DNA from 3 places in the Butyrivibrio sp. DSM 10294 genome. Region 3 is predicted to be linked to each of the others. Evidence: predicted binding sites of a transcription regulator. Region 3 holds the regulator's gene; each other region holds the start of a gene.
The links. The regulator HrcA, encoded in region 3, represses chaperone genes, less so after heat shock. The targets are predictions, from matches to a motif close to TGTTAGCACTCNNNNNNNNNGAGTGCTAACA.
Positions count from the first base shown of each region.

Region 1: NXH67_RS08495 (Hsp20/alpha crystallin family protein) is a predicted target of HrcA. The motif match lies at 3,145-3,175, and genes of this name have one in related genera.
Region 2: NXH67_RS01010 (Hsp20/alpha crystallin family protein) is a predicted target of HrcA. The motif match lies at 2,121-2,151, and genes of this name have one in related genera.

Region 1 is NZ_JANSWL010000073.1:53,418-59,446, forward strand. Features, by position in the region: gene NXH67_RS08470 (M42 family metallopeptidase) at 1-242, shown strand, start outside; gene NXH67_RS08475 (hypothetical protein) at 380-595, shown strand; gene NXH67_RS08480 (mechanosensitive ion channel family protein) at 726-1,436, shown strand; gene NXH67_RS08485 (thymidine kinase) at 1,480-2,094, shown strand; gene NXH67_RS08490 (hypothetical protein) at 2,173-2,385, opposite strand; gene NXH67_RS08495 (Hsp20/alpha crystallin family protein) at 2,648-3,097, opposite strand; gene NXH67_RS08500 (hypothetical protein) at 3,577-3,834, shown strand; gene NXH67_RS08505 (hypothetical protein) at 4,217-5,272, shown strand; gene NXH67_RS08510 (ANTAR domain-containing response regulator) at 5,313-5,858, opposite strand; gene glnA (type I glutamate--ammonia ligase) at 5,887-6,029, opposite strand, start outside.
Region 2 is NZ_JANSWL010000033.1:30,962-36,990, forward strand. Features, by position in the region: gene NXH67_RS00995 (GNAT family N-acetyltransferase) at 1-133, shown strand, start outside; gene NXH67_RS01000 (hypothetical protein) at 617-1,588, shown strand; gene NXH67_RS01005 (hypothetical protein) at 1,576-1,719, shown strand; gene NXH67_RS01010 (Hsp20/alpha crystallin family protein) at 2,286-2,738, shown strand; gene NXH67_RS01015 (hypothetical protein) at 2,789-3,103, opposite strand; gene NXH67_RS01020 (hypothetical protein) at 3,335-3,700, shown strand; gene NXH67_RS01025 (hypothetical protein) at 3,825-4,193, shown strand; gene NXH67_RS01030 (LacI family DNA-binding transcriptional regulator) at 4,372-5,430, opposite strand; gene NXH67_RS01035 (glycoside hydrolase family 32 protein) at 5,677-6,029, shown strand, end outside.
Region 3 is NZ_JANSWL010000060.1:11,952-17,980, forward strand. Features, by position in the region: gene NXH67_RS05045 (S8 family serine peptidase) at 1-464, shown strand, start outside; gene NXH67_RS05050 (hypothetical protein) at 457-1,254, shown strand; gene hrcA (heat-inducible transcriptional repressor HrcA) at 1,480-2,532, shown strand; gene grpE (nucleotide exchange factor GrpE) at 2,596-3,294, shown strand; gene dnaK (molecular chaperone DnaK) at 3,363-5,246, shown strand; gene dnaJ (molecular chaperone DnaJ) at 5,334-6,029, shown strand, end outside.

The sequences.
Region 1 (6,029 bases), on a different contig from region 3:
CTTACAATATCGATATGAGAAACGAGCTGGAGGACGCCGCAGCCAAGGCAGGTGCTGACTATGTTCGCGACAGCTTCACACCCCACTACGGAACAGATGCTGATCCGGCACTGGTAGCAGGCTTCGATATCCGTCATGGTGCCATCGGCCCCGGCACAAGAGCAAGCCACGGATATGAGAGAACACATATTGATGCGCTGAATAATACTTATAAGGTTCTTGCGCAGTATGTAGCTAAGTAAGTTAGTAGGGGCGGATATACAGCAAAAGGTGAGAATTCAGGTCCGGGACCATGGAGATTATGGCGAAAATCTTGGCGTTATGCTATACTTTGATATGGCTTGCGCCAAGTTTTTTTGTGTTAAAAAAGGAGTTTTTTATGGAAGAGCAGAAGCTTGAATACGAGGGCTATGAGGGCACCGTTTGTTATGATAAGAGCTGCGATTATTACACCGGGGAGGTTGTGATCGACGGCCGAATTTATACTTATGAAGGGGATACTCTCGAGGAACTTCGGGAGGATTTTGAGGACATCATCGATTCCATGATCGCCTTTGAGGAAATGGGAGACGATGAAGAGGATGACGAGGACTGATGTCCGAGGCAGAAGTATTATATAGTTTCAGGAGTGAGAGAAGTTGGATAAAAAAGTTTTAGGGGACGCCTTACAGGCATTTCTTAAGTATGTGCTGCCTTTTCTTGTGGCGTATATACTTAATTTATTAATGAATAAGTTTGTTAGCAAGGAGAGGCTTCGCGGTAAGCTTCATCTGATTTTCTTAAAGGGCATTATCATGGCTCTTTTCTGGGTTGTGGCAGCGCTGACAGCCCTTAGCGGAATTCCCGCATTTTCCAAAACCTGGGAGACGGCGATAGCTTCATCGGGAATCGCTGCTGTGGTGCTGGGTCTTGCAGCTCAGTCCACACTGGCAAATGTGTTTTCCGGAATCGCGTTGTCTGCATCAAGGTCAAGGCCTTTTGACATCGGGGACAGGGTTAAGATCGACTCTTTTGACCCGGGATATGTTGAAAATATCACATTGAGACATACGGTTGTAAAGACTTATCAGAACGAGACACTGTACATTCCCAACTCCACTGTGGGAAGTTCGGTTATTGTTAACTATACTCAGGAGAGGTCTTTTTCCTATCCCATCGAGGTATCTGTGGCTTATGGAACAGATATGGAGAAGGCCATGGGAATTATGGCGGAGGCAATTGATTCTCATCCGATGCACTACGGACCACGTCCTACGGTGCTGTGCAGGAGCTGCGATGACAGCGGTGTGACGCTTAGGGCGCTGGTTACCACCAGGGATTACAAGGATAACCCGGTGACCTGCTCAGACTGCAGGGTTGAGGTTATGAAGAGGTTTGCTGAGGCGGGAATCGAGATACCTTATAACAAGCTGGTTGTTTATCAGGGAAGAGAGTGATTTTTTTCGTTAAAAAATAATTATAAATTGGGGGAAGTATGTAATGGGAAAACTGTATTTCAGATACGGAGCAATGGGGAGTTCCAAGACGGCGAATGCGCTGATGGTGCGCTACAATTATCTTGAGAAGGGGCAGAACGCGATCCTTCTTAAGCCCAAGACCGAGGACAGAGACGGCGAGAAAGTGGTTAAGTCCAGGATCGGACTGGGTGCTGAGTGCATTTTTGTGGAGGATTTTCTTGAGGAAGTGGTGAACGAATGGTTTACCAAAAAGTCCGACGGGTGGAAGAAGCTTGACTGCGTTATCGTGGATGAGGCTCAGTTCCTGACAGAGGAGCAGGTGGACCTATTGGCAGAGGTTGTGGATAAGTACGATCTTCCGGTTATCTGCTACGGGCTTCGCACGGATTTTACCAGTCATTTGTTTACGGGCTCCAAGCGTCTTATGGAGATCGCCAACTACATCGAGGAAGTTCCAACGGTGTGCTGGTGCGGCAGAAGAGCCCATTTCAATGCCAGAGTTCATGACGGCAAGATCGTCAGAAGCGGCGAGCAGATCATGATGGGCGGCAACGAGTCTTATGTTTCTGTGTGCAGGAGGCATTTCCTGTCTGGGGAAGTTACCGGCAACAGGGAAAGAGATATTGAAGAAAATTGATGAATTCAAAAAGTGGACCAGGGGACGGTTCCAATGCCATTTAGATAAGGTACCCCCTGGTCCACTATCAATTGTGAACTAATCTTGTCCTAGTAATTCTGTCTCATCATCCATTATAATATCTTTGAAAAGCCTTCCTCCAATCACAGTACTATTAAGAACCTCATCCATATTTGCGTATTCTCCCAGTAGATCATACTCTCTGCTATCATTATTTAGAAATTCTCTTTTTCTGTATAATCCAAATGCCAATTCTCTACCATCAGGAAGAGTATTTTTAGCTTCATACATTGATCCGGAATGAAAACGGTATTCCACACCATCATAGTTAAAATCAAGCCCACAGGCCCAAGGTATCCGGCTGGAAATGTGCAGTTCTTGGTCGAGGATGATGATTTTCAAAACGAAGAAAACAGCAAAGGCCGATTGCTCTGAGCGGAGTCGAAATGAGGTCTTTGCTGTTTTATGAGTCTTAGAAAATCACACCGCAGACGACAACAAGCATTTCCAAACGGATACCTTGGGCCTGGGCGTAATTAAGGGGGATTACACTTTAATCCTTGACTTCAATGCGGATGGGCTCGTCCTTCTGTTCTACGGCTTCTTTCTTGGGAAGGCTGACGGTCAGGACACCGTTCTTGTACTGAGCGATGATATCCTCAGGCTTAAGTCCCTCTACACGGAAGGATCTCTGATAAGAAGAGCTTCTTCTCTCTCTGCGGATGTACTTGCCCTGTTCATCCTTCTCATCCTTGTTCTCATTGTGAGAAGCGCTGATGGTAAGAACGTCATCTTTAAGATCAATCTTGATATCTTCCTTATTGAATCCGGGGAGCTCAGCCTCCAGCTGATATCCGTTCTCCTTCTCAATGACATCGGTCTTCATAAGTCCGGTCATATTGTCAAACTGCCTGTTGCAGTTCCTGTAAGGTCTCTCCTCACCGAACATTCCATTAAAGAAATTGTCCATCTCATCGAATACGTCATTGTTACTCCAAAGCATAGGCATCAACATAAGTCCTCACTCCTTTTCTATAGTAAATTTTGAATAATTAGCACTCTCGTTAGTTGGCTGCTAATTTCTTGTTACAAGTATGTTATAGAACAAGTAGCACAAAATGTCAACACATTAATTTCTAAAGAATTTATAAACTATATTTGAGTTATACAATAAACAGGGGGAGTAAAACAAAAGACGCAGCCGTGTGGGTGGCTGCGTCTTCCGTGCTATGAAAAAGTATCTGTGTGGGATCGAAAGAAATGTGTGGGTGTTCCTCTCGATGTATTTATACTAATTCTGTAACTTAAAAATAACCTTAAAGTTCCTGAGCAAAATGTGTTTTTTCTGTGATTTCCCAAAGGGACCCGCTTGTCAGACAGGTAGTACTGTGATATATTATATGTAGTAATCAAAACTACATGAAATGAATTCGAAAACTATTTTAGTCAATCCGATTTCATATCCATATATAGGAGGGGCCTATGAACAGCAGAGAACTTAAGGAATATTTCAAAGAGCATCTTGTACCATCCAAGCTTTACAAGATCGGTGGACATCACAAGAACAGAATCTGCCTCGACAAGACAGAGAGCGGCTGGCAGGTCTTTTTCCAGGATAAAAAAGAGAAGATTGGAGTAATGAACTTCGTTGACGAAGCCTCCGCCTGCAACTCCATGAAGGACGAGCTTCGCAAGCTCATGGAACAGCTTTACGGAATCACATGGGCTCCTGCTAAGTAATATACGGGCACTAATTTAATACATGTAATTACAGCCGGTTGATTTAGGTCAGCCGGCTTTTTTTGTGATTGCCGCTTAGAGCTTATCGTAATGCTCGGTTTGATGAGCTTTATAAATGTCCACAGCAGACCACCCCTCCACCGTCCCCCTCCCCGCACCTCTCCCGGTTTCCCCGTTCTCCTATCGATAAAAAGTCAGAATATTTAGTCTTTGTCTTCCGGGGTAAAGTACAAAGTCCCCCTGCCGATATAATATGTAGCTAGCGGGATTCACTTCTTTTGTCTCCCAAGCAGGAAAAGTGAACTCCTCCACTAGGATGCGCATGTTATGCCTCATCCCATAGCTTTTCGCGTCCTCTTTTTTACCAAAAAAAGGAGGCTTAATGAGGATTGCACAAAGTAATGTAAATCTTGTATCTTCTCATAAATACTATGAGGAGAATCTTGTGTCGGTTCAGACCGGCGTTCTTTCCAGAGATAGCTTTCTGGACTCGCTGAAGGAGCAGGAAAAAAAGAGCTACGATACCCTGGAGCTGACCGGCTCCGAGGGCGATGGAGAGATGGTAAGGAGCGAGGATTATACTGCCCTAAAGCCTGCAAAGAGCCAGTATCTGACGCCTCAGGAGGACAGCTTGCAAAAACAGATCGCAGAGCTGCGGTCCACGCTCCTTGATAAAATCCTGAAACTCCTTCGGCTCCTTGGAGGAGAGGATCAAAGCAGTCACTACAAAGGTCTCATAGATCAGACATCTCAGATGCTTACAAATAACAATTTTGTGAAAGTGACACAGATAACAGCCAGCCATATCGAGGAGGAATCCACCACTTTCAGCGGACAGGGAACAGCCCTCACCGAAGATGGGAGAGTGATTGATTTCGGGGTTAGTTTTTCCATGTCTTCCAGATTTATGGAATATGCGTCGATGGATATTGCTTCGGCTGTGGGATTTATCGATCCTCTCGTTGTCAATGTGGGCAGCGACATCACCAGCATCAGCGACCAGCATTTTTACTTCGACCTTGACTGCGACGGCACCAAGGACAACATCGCCAGCCTCGGTGCAGGTTCCGGGTTCCTTGCCTATGACAAAAACGGCGACGGTATAATCGGCGACGGATCAGAACTATTTGGCACCAGAAGCGGCAACGGCTTCAAGGACCTTGCAGTCTATGACAAGGACAATAACGGTTGGATTGACGAAAATGATGAGATCTACGAGAAGCTCAGCATATGGCTTAGAAATGAAGATGGAACAGATTCACTTCTTTCCCTGAAAGAAGCAGATGTAGGCGCCATCTATCTCGGCAGCGCCTCCACAGAATTCACCCACCGCGGCATGGATTTTGGCATATCCGCCATGACCCGCTCCAGCGGCCTCTTCCTCAAGGAAAGCGGCGGCGTCGGCACCGTCCAGCAAATCGATCTTGCCGCTTTGTGAACATTCTGTGATTGGGGTCTGACCCCAAATTAATATTTAATCAAATATTACGCAGGGAAATTATCATCTCTGCAGTTTCTAACATGTTGGTGCCGGAGTCCATGGCGCATTTTTGGAGGTATTTGTGGGCTTCCGGCTCCGTCATGTGATGACGGTCCATGAGAATCTCCTTGGCTGCAGCGATGGTCTTTTTGTCCTCATCGCTGCGGGCAAGGCGCTTTTCTTTTGCCTTTTTGCGCTTTCTTGCAACGCCCTCCAGCATCAGCTCAAGGGTGGAAAAAAGGTCTGATTTTTTGATCGGTGTGGGTAAGTATACGAGATTATCGGAGGTGAAGTCAGGGGCCTTGTCGGGACCTGCTATCATCAGCATCTGAAAATAGCCGGGAAGATCCTCGGCAAGCTCGGAGTAGAGCATGTCACTTAAGCGGTAGCCACATATAATGACACCGCTTCCAAGATCCTCCATGGCGGACAGCGCCTGTACACCTGACGTGCAGGTTTTCACGGAATCATATCCGCCACGGCTCAATATGCTTTTGAAATTCATAACGTCTGCCTGTTTGGCAAAAGCAACGATAATGTTCACTAAATAGCGCCCCTGACTAATTTACTGTTTAGAAAATATTAAGGTATTTATTTATTTCCCACTGGGTTACGCAAGTGCGGAAATCCTTCCACTCAGCCTTTTTGGCCTCAAGGAACTTGGTATAGATGGGATCACCCAGAATCTCTTTTACAAAAGGATCCTCAGAGTAAG
Region 2 (6,029 bases), on a different contig from region 3:
TGCAGGTCTTGTCCTGACCTGTAAGGATGAGCTGGTAAGCTACTATGCAAAGTTTGGCTTTATGAATGAAGGCCGGAGTGACAAGTCTCAGCATGGCGGTGTAGCGTGGAATCAGATGAGGCTTACTTTCTGATTGGGGTGTTCATGAAAAAATGTGAAAATGTTAGGAGCCGCTGCGAGGGTAACCTGGAATTTTCTGCCTAAAGACATAGGTGGCATGGTTTTTCTTGATAGAATTAACAATTTGTTCAAACCTTGTTTACTCTTTCGCAAGGTAAATGCTTTATCATGGATATCAGATAGAACAAGAAAACACATAACTTCTTTTTCATAATACTTGGGCGGCACCTGATGGTACCGCCCATCCTCCTTGTTAAGGCTGTTAAAGTTTTTGCCGATGCCATCGGCAAAATCGCAGTATATGAAGTTAGAACTTAAATAGTATGCGCTTTATAATCCTCGGAAATGCCATATAAAAGTGGTCAAACCGAGGATTATTTTTGGGGCTTGAAGGAACGTTGATTGAATATGACATGTAATCTGGAAATGTGTTATAATTACATATAAATAATACATTACAACAACCATGTAATAATATATATAGGTGTAAAATAGCATGAAAGAGTTATCCGATCTTATCTTCAATGCATTTGGAATAGGGTTTAGTATCAGTGAACTGTCAGACAGGACCGGTCTGCCAAGATACCTGTCCTCTGGACGGGAAATCTATGTCGGCAGATCTGAAGAAGCATCCATGCTCATAGTAAGACTTCAGGAACCTGTTGACAGCAGGGTACTCTCAAGAGAACAGACGGTATATGAGAATACTTTCAGGATGCCTGTGGCTTTTTTGTTTGATACGCTTAATAAGAGCTACAGAAATGCGTATGTGAAGCATCATATACCGTTTATCCTTGTTCCGACGCAGGTTTATCTGCCATTTCTGGGGATACTGTTTAGTAAAAAGTTTTCCGGGGAGTCATTAAAAAGCAGAAAGAAGCTTACTCCCAATGCGCAGCTTGTTTTGCTGTTTATGATCTACAACGAGAAAAAAGAATATGCAAAGCAGCCTTTATCTGAAAAGCTTGGTCTTAACCCGGTGTATGTTACCAGAGCGACCAAGGAACTTGCAGATCATGGGCTATTGGAAGAGAGAAAAGTCGGAAGAAACTCATTTGTTTATAGGACTATGGCTGCAAAAGACCTTTTTGAACTGTCAAAGCCTTTTCTGGCGAATCCTGTTCATGAAGTCATTCATGTAAGAAAAGAGAAGGTCGTTGATAGCATGCCTTTTGCAGCTGATGAAGCACTGTCACACCTTGGTATGTTAAATCCTCCTGAAATAAGTGTCCGTGCATGCTATAGGAAAAATGATGTTATAAAAGCCCTGAAAGAGGCTGAAGACCCCGCATGGGAAGAGCCTTGGACTGTCTGCAGCATCCAGCTATGGAATTATGATCCGGAGTTATTGAAGGCTGATGCAGCAGTTGATATAATATCACTCTACTGTTCACTGAGAGATTCGCATGATGCGCGTGTTTCAGGGGAGATTGAGCGACTTTTGGAGGAATATGAATGGCTGTCATAGGACTTGATGATTTTGCAAAATATTTTGAAGAATATGAGGACTGTTATACGATAATCGGCGTTGCAGCCTGTGAGCTCCTTATGTCACAGACGCCTGTTGATTTCAGGACCGGTTCCTTGAGAATGTGGTAAAAGAGGAAATTATCTTTGCCAATCTGGGGATCAATTAAGATATGCAGACTGAAGTTGCTGCACTCAGAGAGACATATATAAGAGTTTAAATGATATTTGTAATGATTATGGGGCAGGACATCGATTGATGTCCTGCCCCGTTTTGTTAGGAGTAAGCTGCCATTTTTTTGAGGGGGACGGGCAGCTCTGAAATGAATAATGAAAAAGTATATGTGTTTGGGAGGTTTCAAGCTATTTACTTGATGAGGTTATGATACAAGGTAATCCTAAATTCGACCTAAAAGAGAAAAGTTTTTTATAAGCATAGGGCTGAAGCATGTAATGGACGCGATTATTGGTACTGAGAAGTTTTGAATGGAAATATTAATTTTGTGATGAAGTACACAATATCTTTTTATCCAAATTAGCACTCTCTATTGACGAGTGCTAATCGCGGTGTTATACCATAAGTAGAACAAAGGAACAGAGAAGACCGTTAGGACTTAAGGCTTCCGATGATCTGAACCCTCCGTCCCAATGCTCATTAACAGTTAATCAATTGTTTATGTGCAAAGGAGGTAAGCATTATGTTAGCACCTAGTATTTTTGAAGAGAATTTCATGGATGATCTGTTTGGATTCCCTTACATGAAGGATTTCGAAAACATGGAGAAGAAACTCTATGGCAGAAAAGCTTCAAGGATGATGAAGACCGATATCAGGGAGAAGGATAACAACTATGAAGTAGTAATTGACCTGCCGGGCTTTAAGAAAGAGGAGATTGAAGTAGAACTTAACGACGGTTACATTACAATCTCAGCAGCCAAGGGACTTGAAAAGGATGGAAATGACAAGAAGGGCAAACTTCTTCGTCAGGAGCGTTATGCAGGATCAATGCAGAGAAGCTTCTACGTTGGGGAGAACATCGAAAAAGATGATGTAGAGGCAACCTACAGACATGGTGTTCTTACTCTGACAATTCCTAAGAAAGCTCAGGAAAAGAAACTTCCGGAAAAGAATCTGATAGCAATTGAAGGATAAAATGATTTTGAAAGCCCTGCCGTTCATATAACGGCAGGGCTTTATTATACTTATTCTTCCTTACACTTCCTGACCACCAGAAATGCCACAACCATCATAATTATATAACCAATGATAAGACCCGGAAGAAAGAAGCTAAGTTCAGAACTGGCTGATGTGACTTCTGCTGCCGTCAGACCATAATATTCCTCCAGCTTAAGGCCAATGGCATAGGTGACATGAATCTCTCCGCCTGAGCTGCCGATTCCGATTATAAAGCCGGCGAGCTGGTACATTCCAAGGTTGAGTAAGTAGCAGACTAGCGTCAGACCTGCTGCCAGGATGATAGTAAGAATCGGAGTATTCACTTTTTTAATAATCCTCATTATAAATCCCCTTTATAATCGTATGATTTTATGAAAACGAGTGTTTTCTGTTAGAAGTATAGCATATTGCAGACTACAAACAAGCTTGCATACTGCAGTTTGTAATTAAGTTTGTCATAATCATTTGTGGCAATACAGCCCTGTATTTTGCAGTTTCCATGATACACGTTCTGCCCTGAATATCCTATATTTACTTTGTAATGACAACTTTTTTAGGGGAGGATACGTGTAATGGATACTGAAAGATTGTTTTTGTATCTACGATTGATAGTAATTATTCTCATATGCCTGATTGTAATTATCAAAAAGAAGCTCTTGGATAAACCACTGATCTTTTTTCCAATAGCATTTATCGCAGGGTTCCTTACTTGGGTTTGCCTTCAGAGCGCGTTAAATTCCATAGATTTCCTTGATTTCCATGAAATTGCGATTATCCTCCAGATTTATATTCCGTTTGTTGTATTGCCTCTTCTTTTGAGGGCGCTTCCGGTGATAGTGCTCATCGCACTGGGGATTATTGCAATAAGACGTATCAATGCTCTTGAAAAAAAGAATAAGCAACAAGAGGCAGATAAGCAGGAAGAAAACGAGCTATGACAGTGCACGCCGCTGCGGAAATACAGCCTCATATTTCGCAATGTTTACTCTTCATTTTCCGGAGCATATATCGTATACTGTTAACTCGTAAGGAAAAAATACTTTTCCATAGGAGGGCAATATTATGACAAAAAGAAATGTTGGATGGGTACTGGTAATCATCGGATTATTCATGCTGTTCAAGATGGTGAGGGTTTCATCATTTGGTTTCTACCGTATCGGCAGGGTGAGCACATCTGCGATTGTACTGATACTTCTAATCCTTTCAGCGATAGCAGTAGTAGTTAACAAAAACAAATTTACGGTTGGATGCCTCGTAATGTCACTGATCCTCTTGGTAGCAGCACTGGTACTTGGAACGGAACTCTATTTTGCATATTCATCACTTACAGATGTGCTTTTGGTATTTGTTCCCGTTGTAATCGGTGCAGGACTCATTATCAAGAGCGCATTTGAAAGACATGGCAAAAAGAAAACTGAACTTGAGTACTAAAACATTTTATCAATACATATGATCTTGCAACACTGAGAAAGCTCGAGAAAAACGGGCTTTCTCTTTTTTTTTGTTTTTTCGTTACTAGTATTTACTTTTTGTTGGAGGATCCGTTCGATGACTAATAAATTTAATATAGACAACCTGGAAATCATGTCATTATTTTAAAAAGTGTAGTTTATTTAATCGTATTTCCGGTTGATTCTCTTATTATGATATCTGTTTCTACATATGTTTTTTTGTAAGGAGTATTTGGATTAGCAATCCTGGAAAGCAGAATATCCGCAGCAATAAAGCCCATGGAGCTTGAATGGATCTTCACCGTGGTAAGACTTGGCTCGATGATGGTGGCTTCGGGCGCATTATCAAATCCGCAGACCGCAACGTCCTTCGGAACTTTTTTACCAAGCTGCCTAAGGGCCTTTATGGTGCAGATTGCCAGGTAATCGTTGGCACAAAAGAAAACTTCAGGCATTTTCCCAAGCTCGCTGATCCTTGCTGCGAGATAATCTGTATCTTTGTACGGACTCGAGTCATCATCAAGAATACAGGATCCGGTGTCGATGCCAATCCCGCTATCTGTCATGGCTGAAACGTAGGCCTGCCACCTCTCATGGAAGGACTGGCAATGGAATCTGTCACCAACAAATGAGATGTTTCTCTTTCCGCTTTGGATAAATGAACTGATCAGGCGGTAGACGCTTGTAACATTCTCCATGTAGAGAGTATCAGCTGCCAATCCGAATTTCTGAAGAACAGGGGTATCTACAAAGAGAATGGGAATATTCAGGCTGCAGAGGAATTTGCTGTATTTTTCGGAAAAGAGCTCTATACAGAGAATTCCTGCTATATTGTCCATGGAAAAATTAGTTGGGAGGCTTAAGGATTCAATATCATTATCTTTAATAATGTTGATTGAAAGCTTGTAGCCCAGTGAATCTATTCTGTTCTGAAATGCCTCAAGAAGCTTGGTTCCTGAATGGGATGCACCGGGAAAAGAATGAGTGAACAGGGCTATTTCTGTCTTGCCGTCCTTTAATGCTAAGAGCGTACTTGTTGCTGTATCAGCGGTATCAACTAAACTAAACTGCTTGTAGCCCATGGCTGTAGCCATCTGACAGATCTTACTCCTGGTTTCCGAAGATACGCTTCCTGAGTTGTTAAGTGCTCTGGAAACAGTATTTCTTGACATTCCAAGTGCGTCTGCAATTTCCTGTAATGTTACTCTTTTTCCCATAATGGATGTCCCCTCAATACTTTCTGAGTCTTTTTATATTCGGTAAATATCATAACGCTGCAATAACGATGTGTCAAATGCACCAATTTCTGTATGACAAGTGTGCATAATTCACAAAAAAGAAACCCATAAAACACTGAATTTCACGAAAATATGTGTCATATGCACTTTTAGATTGATACAAATGACACATAATGCTATATTGTTTTTGTCAAGTGATAGTGCAAAAGCACTAAGGGAGGGATTATGCATAGAATAAAAACATTGCTTTTGATTGGCATTATGACCATCGCCAGTGTTGGATGCTCATCCAAAGCCGCAGAATCGGATACTGCTTTAGATGAAACAACAGAGGAAAACGTGCAGTCAGCGGATGAAAAGTATCTGGGAGAGAACATTGAAGATCATATCGTTTTTCCGGCATCAGTGGAGGGACTTGTGGGCGATACAATGCCGTTTTACGACGAGGGAAAGTACAATGTCTTTTACCTGGCAGACCAGAGAGACGGTAAGCAGGGATATCACCCTTGGGGGCTGATCCAGACTACAGACTTTGCCTCATATGATGACAAGGGAGTTGTTTTGAATTATGGAGACGC
Region 3 (6,029 bases):
ACTATGCGCTTAATACCTGCATATATAAGTTCACACCTGCCGAGAAGGATACAGAGACAACTCAGTTCGTAACAAGCCTCACCGTTGAGAGCGAGGAGATGGACCTTGATGTAGGAAACAGAGCACTCATCAAAGTTACAGTAGGTCCCGAGAACCTTGAGAAAGGTTATGACGCAGTTGAGTTCACAAGCTCAGACGAGTCTGTTGCAACTGTAAGTGAGAACGGTACAGTAACAGCACTTAAGGAAGGCAGATGCACCATCCTTGTTACCACGAAAGCAACAGATAAGGATGGAAAGAACCTTACAGCAACAGTTTGGGTTACAGTAAGGGATTACGGCGGAGCAGATGATGATGAAGACTCAATAGTTGACATTTCAGAAGAACCATCTGAGGACGGAGTTCTGGAAGAAGTCGAAGAAATCGAAGTAGCCGAGGAAGTAGGAGGATCAACTAATGAATAAATTATTTAAAAGAGCAGCTGTTGCAGCTTTAACAGCAATCGTTCTTTTTGCCGGCATGCCTGCTAAATCCGTAAAGGCTGCAGAAGCAGCTCCTGTTCGCACAGTGGCAGAATTATCAGGATTGCCTGACAATCAGAAGATTGTATATAAGCTTAAGATTGAGAAAACAAAAGCAACCGACGGACAGATCGCAGTTTTATACGATCCCGAAGTGCTTAGCCTTGCTAAGAGCAGTGTAAACGGAATTTTTAGAGAGAGTGACGTAAACAAGAACTACACAGACGGCGATGAGACAGGACTTTCTATCGCATTTGTAGGCGACAATGCAGTTAAGGCTGACAGAACACTTCTGACACTTACCTTCAATGTTGCAAAGGGACTCGTAGCTCAGGATACAGTTATCAAGACCAAAGTTATCACACTTAACAATGAAGACGAAGTTCTTCTTGAAGATGTGACAATCGAGGACACCTTCAATGTAGGTAAAGGAAATATCATCGATCCTAAGCTTGAGTATGTAAGCCAGACAATCCTCGGCGCAAAGGTTTTTTGGACCAGGGATGACAATGCTGACGGATTCCTTATTTATCGCAGAACAGGCAAGAATGGTGAGTTCGTTCAGGTTGGAGATGTAGGTAACAGAAGATCATTCTATGATTCCAAGGTTGCCAACAGAACAACATATTATTACAAGGTTGTTGCATACCAGAAAAACGGTGATGAGATTATTTACTCAAAAGAGTCAAACATCAAGTTTGTAACAATTGTAAAACTCTTCGGAATTTTCTAATCTGATTTATCCGTAAAGATTATAAAAGGGCTTGTCTCTGAATAGGAGGCAGGCCCTTTTTGCGGCGTTTTCGACAATAAACATTAACCATTTTTTTATAAATACATGGTTGACATTGATAGCCCATAGTGATAATTTATGATACAGAAGATGTTAGCACTCATATGATGTGAGTGCTAACACATTAAAAAGACTAACATACCTGCCAATGAATTTAAGCGCAAAATGCATAGGAAGGTGAACAATTTGGAACTGGATGAGAGAAAAAGAAAAATACTTCATGCCATAGTGAAGAACTACTTAGAGACCGGAGAGCCTGTGGGGAGCCGTACTATTTCCAAGTATACGGATCTTAACCTCAGCTCAGCCACCATCAGGAACGAGATGGCGGACCTTGAAGAGATGGGCCTTATACTTCAGCCCCACACTTCAGCCGGACGTATTCCTTCGGATCAGGGCTACAGAGTCTATGTGGATGAGATGCTCCGCGACAAGGAAAAAGAAGTGGAGAACATGAAGGAAATGCTCCTTGATAAAGAGGAGAAGCTTGAAAATCTCCTTAAGCAGGTAGCCAAGACACTGGCTGTGGATACCAACTACGCCACCATGATATCGGCTCCTCAGATCAGGAAGAACAAGCTGAAGTTCATTCAGATCTCCAAGGTTGACGAAGAACACCTTCTGGCCACCATCGTAATCGAGGGCAACGTGATCAAGAACAAGATCATCGCTGTTGAAGAGGTTCTGGATGATGCCACAATGCTCAAGCTTAACATTCTGCTGAATACAAGACTTGACGGTCTTGCAGTTGAGGACATCAACCTGGGACTTATAGCAGCAGTCAAGCAGGAAGCCGGAATACACAGCGAGATCATAGGCAACGTCATTGATGCAGCTGCCGAGTCCATAACAGCGGATGAGGACCTTCAGATCTACACCAGCGGCACAATGAACATTTTCAAATATCCGGAGCTTACAGACAACGCCAAGGCCAGCGAGCTTATAAGTACCTTCGAGGATACCAAGGATCTGTCGAGTATCGTGGAAGGAACCCTTGCCAACGAAGGCGAGGAGACAGGCATTCAGGTCTATATCGGCAATGAGACACCGGTTCAGGCCATGAAGGACTGCAGCGTGGTAACCGCCACATATGAGCTGGGCGACGGAATGAAGGGAACCGTCGGAATCATCGGCCCCAAGCGTATGGATTATGATAAGGTCATCACAACACTTAAGAATATGAGACATGCACTTGATGATTTATATAAAAAGAACTAGCAATAGGAGGCAAAGGTTTTGGGAAATACAGATAACAAGGCAGCTCACGACAAGAAGAAAACCATGAGCGAAAAAGAGATCCTTGAGAACATAATGGAGGAACTCGAGAAGGAGGCCGATGAAAAGGCTGGGTCAGAGAAGCCTTCAGGCCAGAAGAGCAAGGATGAGACAGCTGAGGAAGCTGCAGGTAAAGCAGCTGCTGAGGAAGTAGCCAAGGAAGAGCCCGCAGCAGATAAGGCTCAGGCAGAAGAAACTTCTGATGAAGCATCCGCAGAGGGTGAGGAACCCAAGAAAAAGGGCCTGTTTGGCAAGAAAGACAAAAAGGATCCCCTTAAGGAGAAAGTTGACGAACTCAATGATAAGCTCATCAGACAGATGGCTGAGTTCGAGAACTTCAGGAAGAGAACTGACAAGGAGAAGGCTCAGATGTTTGAACAGGGCCAGGGTAACGTCCTTGAGAAGCTTCTTCCCGTTATAGATAACTTTGAGAGAGGCCTTGCGGCAGTTCCCGAGGAAGAGAAAGAGGGAGCATTCGCAGACGGCATGAACAAGATCTACAAGCAGCTTATCAAGCAGCTGGAGGACCTTGGAGTAACCCCGATTGAGGCTGTGGGTAAGGAATTCGATCCCAACCTTCACAACGCAGTAATGCAGGTTGAGAGTGCGGAATACGAATCCGGATTTGTTGCACAGGAACTTCAAAAGGGATATATGTTCCACGACACCGTACTCAGACACAGTATGGTAGCTGTTGCTCAGTAAGAAATTTAACCGGCGGAGTGGTTCGAATAGATTAAAACATTTGATTAAGTAAAACGGAGGAAAAAAACATGAGTAAGATAATCGGTATCGACCTTGGTACAACCAATAGCTGCGTAGCAGTTATGGAAGGTGGTAAGCCCACCGTTATTGCCAACGCAGAAGGCGCAAGAACAACACCTTCAATCGTTGCTTTCACAAAGAACGGAGAGAGAATCGTAGGTGAGCCTGCTAAGCGTCAGGCAGTTACCAACGCAGACAACACAATCGCATCAATTAAGAGAGACATGGGTACAGACCATGGCCGTACAATTGATGGCAAGAAGTATTCTCCTCAGCAGATTTCAGCTATGATCCTTCAGAAGCTCAAATCTGATGCAGAACAGTATCTCGGCGAAAAAGTTTCAGAGGCGGTTATCACAGTTCCCGCTTACTTCAATGACGCACAGCGTCAGGCAACCAAGGATGCAGGCAAGATCGCAGGCCTTGAGGTAAAGAGAATCATCAACGAGCCTACAGCAGCAGCTCTTGCTTATGGTCTTGATAACGAAAAAGAGCAGAAGATCATGGTATATGACCTTGGTGGTGGTACATTCGATGTATCAATCATCGACATCGGTGACGGCGTTATCGAAGTTCTTTCAACCAACGGTGATACACATCTTGGTGGTGATGACTTTGACCAGGCTATCATCAACTGGATGGTTCAGGATTTCAAGAACAAGGAAGGCGTTGACCTTTCAGGCGACAAGATGGCTATGCAGAGACTTAAGGAAGCTGCAGAGAAGGCTAAGAAGGAGCTTTCATCAGCCACAACAACCAACATCAACCTTCCTTTCATTTCAGCAGGCGCTGACGGCCCTAAGCACTTCGATGTAGATCTTACAAGAGCTAAATTTGAAGAGCTCATCCACGATCTCGTTGAGAGAACAGCTATTCCCGTACAGAACGCTATGAAGGATGCAGGTCTTACAAACGCAGATCTTGGCAAGGTTCTCCTTGTTGGTGGATCAACTCGTGTTCCCTGCGTAGTAGAGAAGGTTAAGCAGCTCACAGGCCAGGAGCCTTCCAAGAGCCTTAACCCCGATGAGTGTGTAGCTATCGGTGCAGGTATCCAGGGTGGTAAGCTTGCCGGCGATGCAGGTGCAGGTGATATCCTCCTTCTTGACGTAACACCTCTTTCACTTTCAATCGAGACAATGGGTGGTGTTGCTACAAGACTTATCGAGAGAAATACAACTATTCCTACCAAGAAGAGCCAGGTATTCTCAACAGCCGCTGACAACCAGACAGCTGTAGATATCAACGTACTTCAGGGTGAGAGACAGTTTGCCAAGGATAATAAGTCCCTTGGACAGTTCAGACTTGACGGAATCCCTCCGGCAATGAGAGGAATCCCTCAGATCGAGGTTACCTTCGATATCGATGCAAACGGTATCGTTAATGTATCAGCTAAGGATCTTGGAACAGGCAAGGAGCAGCACATCACCATCACAGCAGGCTCCAACATGTCTGACGAAGATATCGACAAGGCTGTAAAAGAGGCTCAGGAGTATGAGGCTCAGGACAAGAAGCGTAAGGAAGGCATTGATGCCCGCAACGATGCTGACTCATTTGTATTCCAGACAGAGAAGGCACTTCAGGATGTAGGCGACAAGATCGATGCTTCTCAGAAGCAGACAGTAGAGGATGATATCAAGGCTCTCAAGGAAACTCTTGAGCAGACCAAGGATAAGGAGCTTTCAGACTCTGAGATTGATTCTCTTAAGAGCCAGAAGGAGAAGCTCATGAATGATGCTCAGGCACTCTTTGCCAAGATGTATGAGAATGCTCAGGGAGCAGCAGGTGCAGGCCCTAACATGGGTGGTGCAGCAGGCCCTGATATGGGCGGTGCTTCTTCCAGCTCATCATCTAACGATGACAACGTAGTTGACGGTGACTACAGGGAAGTATAACCTTAGTGGTATAATATGTAGCATTGCGAAAGCGTCAGCGGAGCAATGTGTATATCACGATGAGCATAGATGTAGATTAGGAGTAATATGGCAGAACAGAAGCGCGATTATTACGAGGTTCTCGGTGTCAGCAAGAGCGCTACCGAGGATGAGATTAAAAAAGCATACAGAGTCCTGGCTAAGAAGTACCATCCCGATATGAATCCCGGAGACCAGGCTGCAGCCGATAAATTCAAAGAGGCATCAGAGGCCTATGCAGTTCTTTCTGATCCTGAGAAGAAACGTCAGTATGATCAGTTTGGACATGCAGCCTTTGAAGGCGGCGGCAATCCCTTCAGCGGCGGTTTCGATTTTAACGGTGCTGATTTCGGAGATATTTTCGGAGATATTTTCGGAGACTTCTTCGGAGGCGGACGAGCAAGAGGCGGAGCAAGAAGTGGCCCCTCCAAGGGTGCTAACCTTCGTGCCAGCGTAAGGATCACCTTCCTGGAGGCCGTATTTGGCTGTGAGAAGGAGCTGGAGCTTACAATTAAGGATCCATGCCCTACCTGCCACGGCACCGGCGCTAAGCCCGGAACTCAGCCTCAGACCTGCTCCAAGTGCGGAGGTAAGGGACAGATTGTCTATACTCAGCAGTCCTTCTTCGGAACAGTCAGAAATGTTCAGACCTGTCCTGAATGTAGCGGAACCGGTAAGGTTATCAAGGACAAGTGCAGCGATTGCCACGGCACCGGCTATATCGCCAGCAGGAAGAAGATCAAGGTCACAATTCCCGCAGGTATC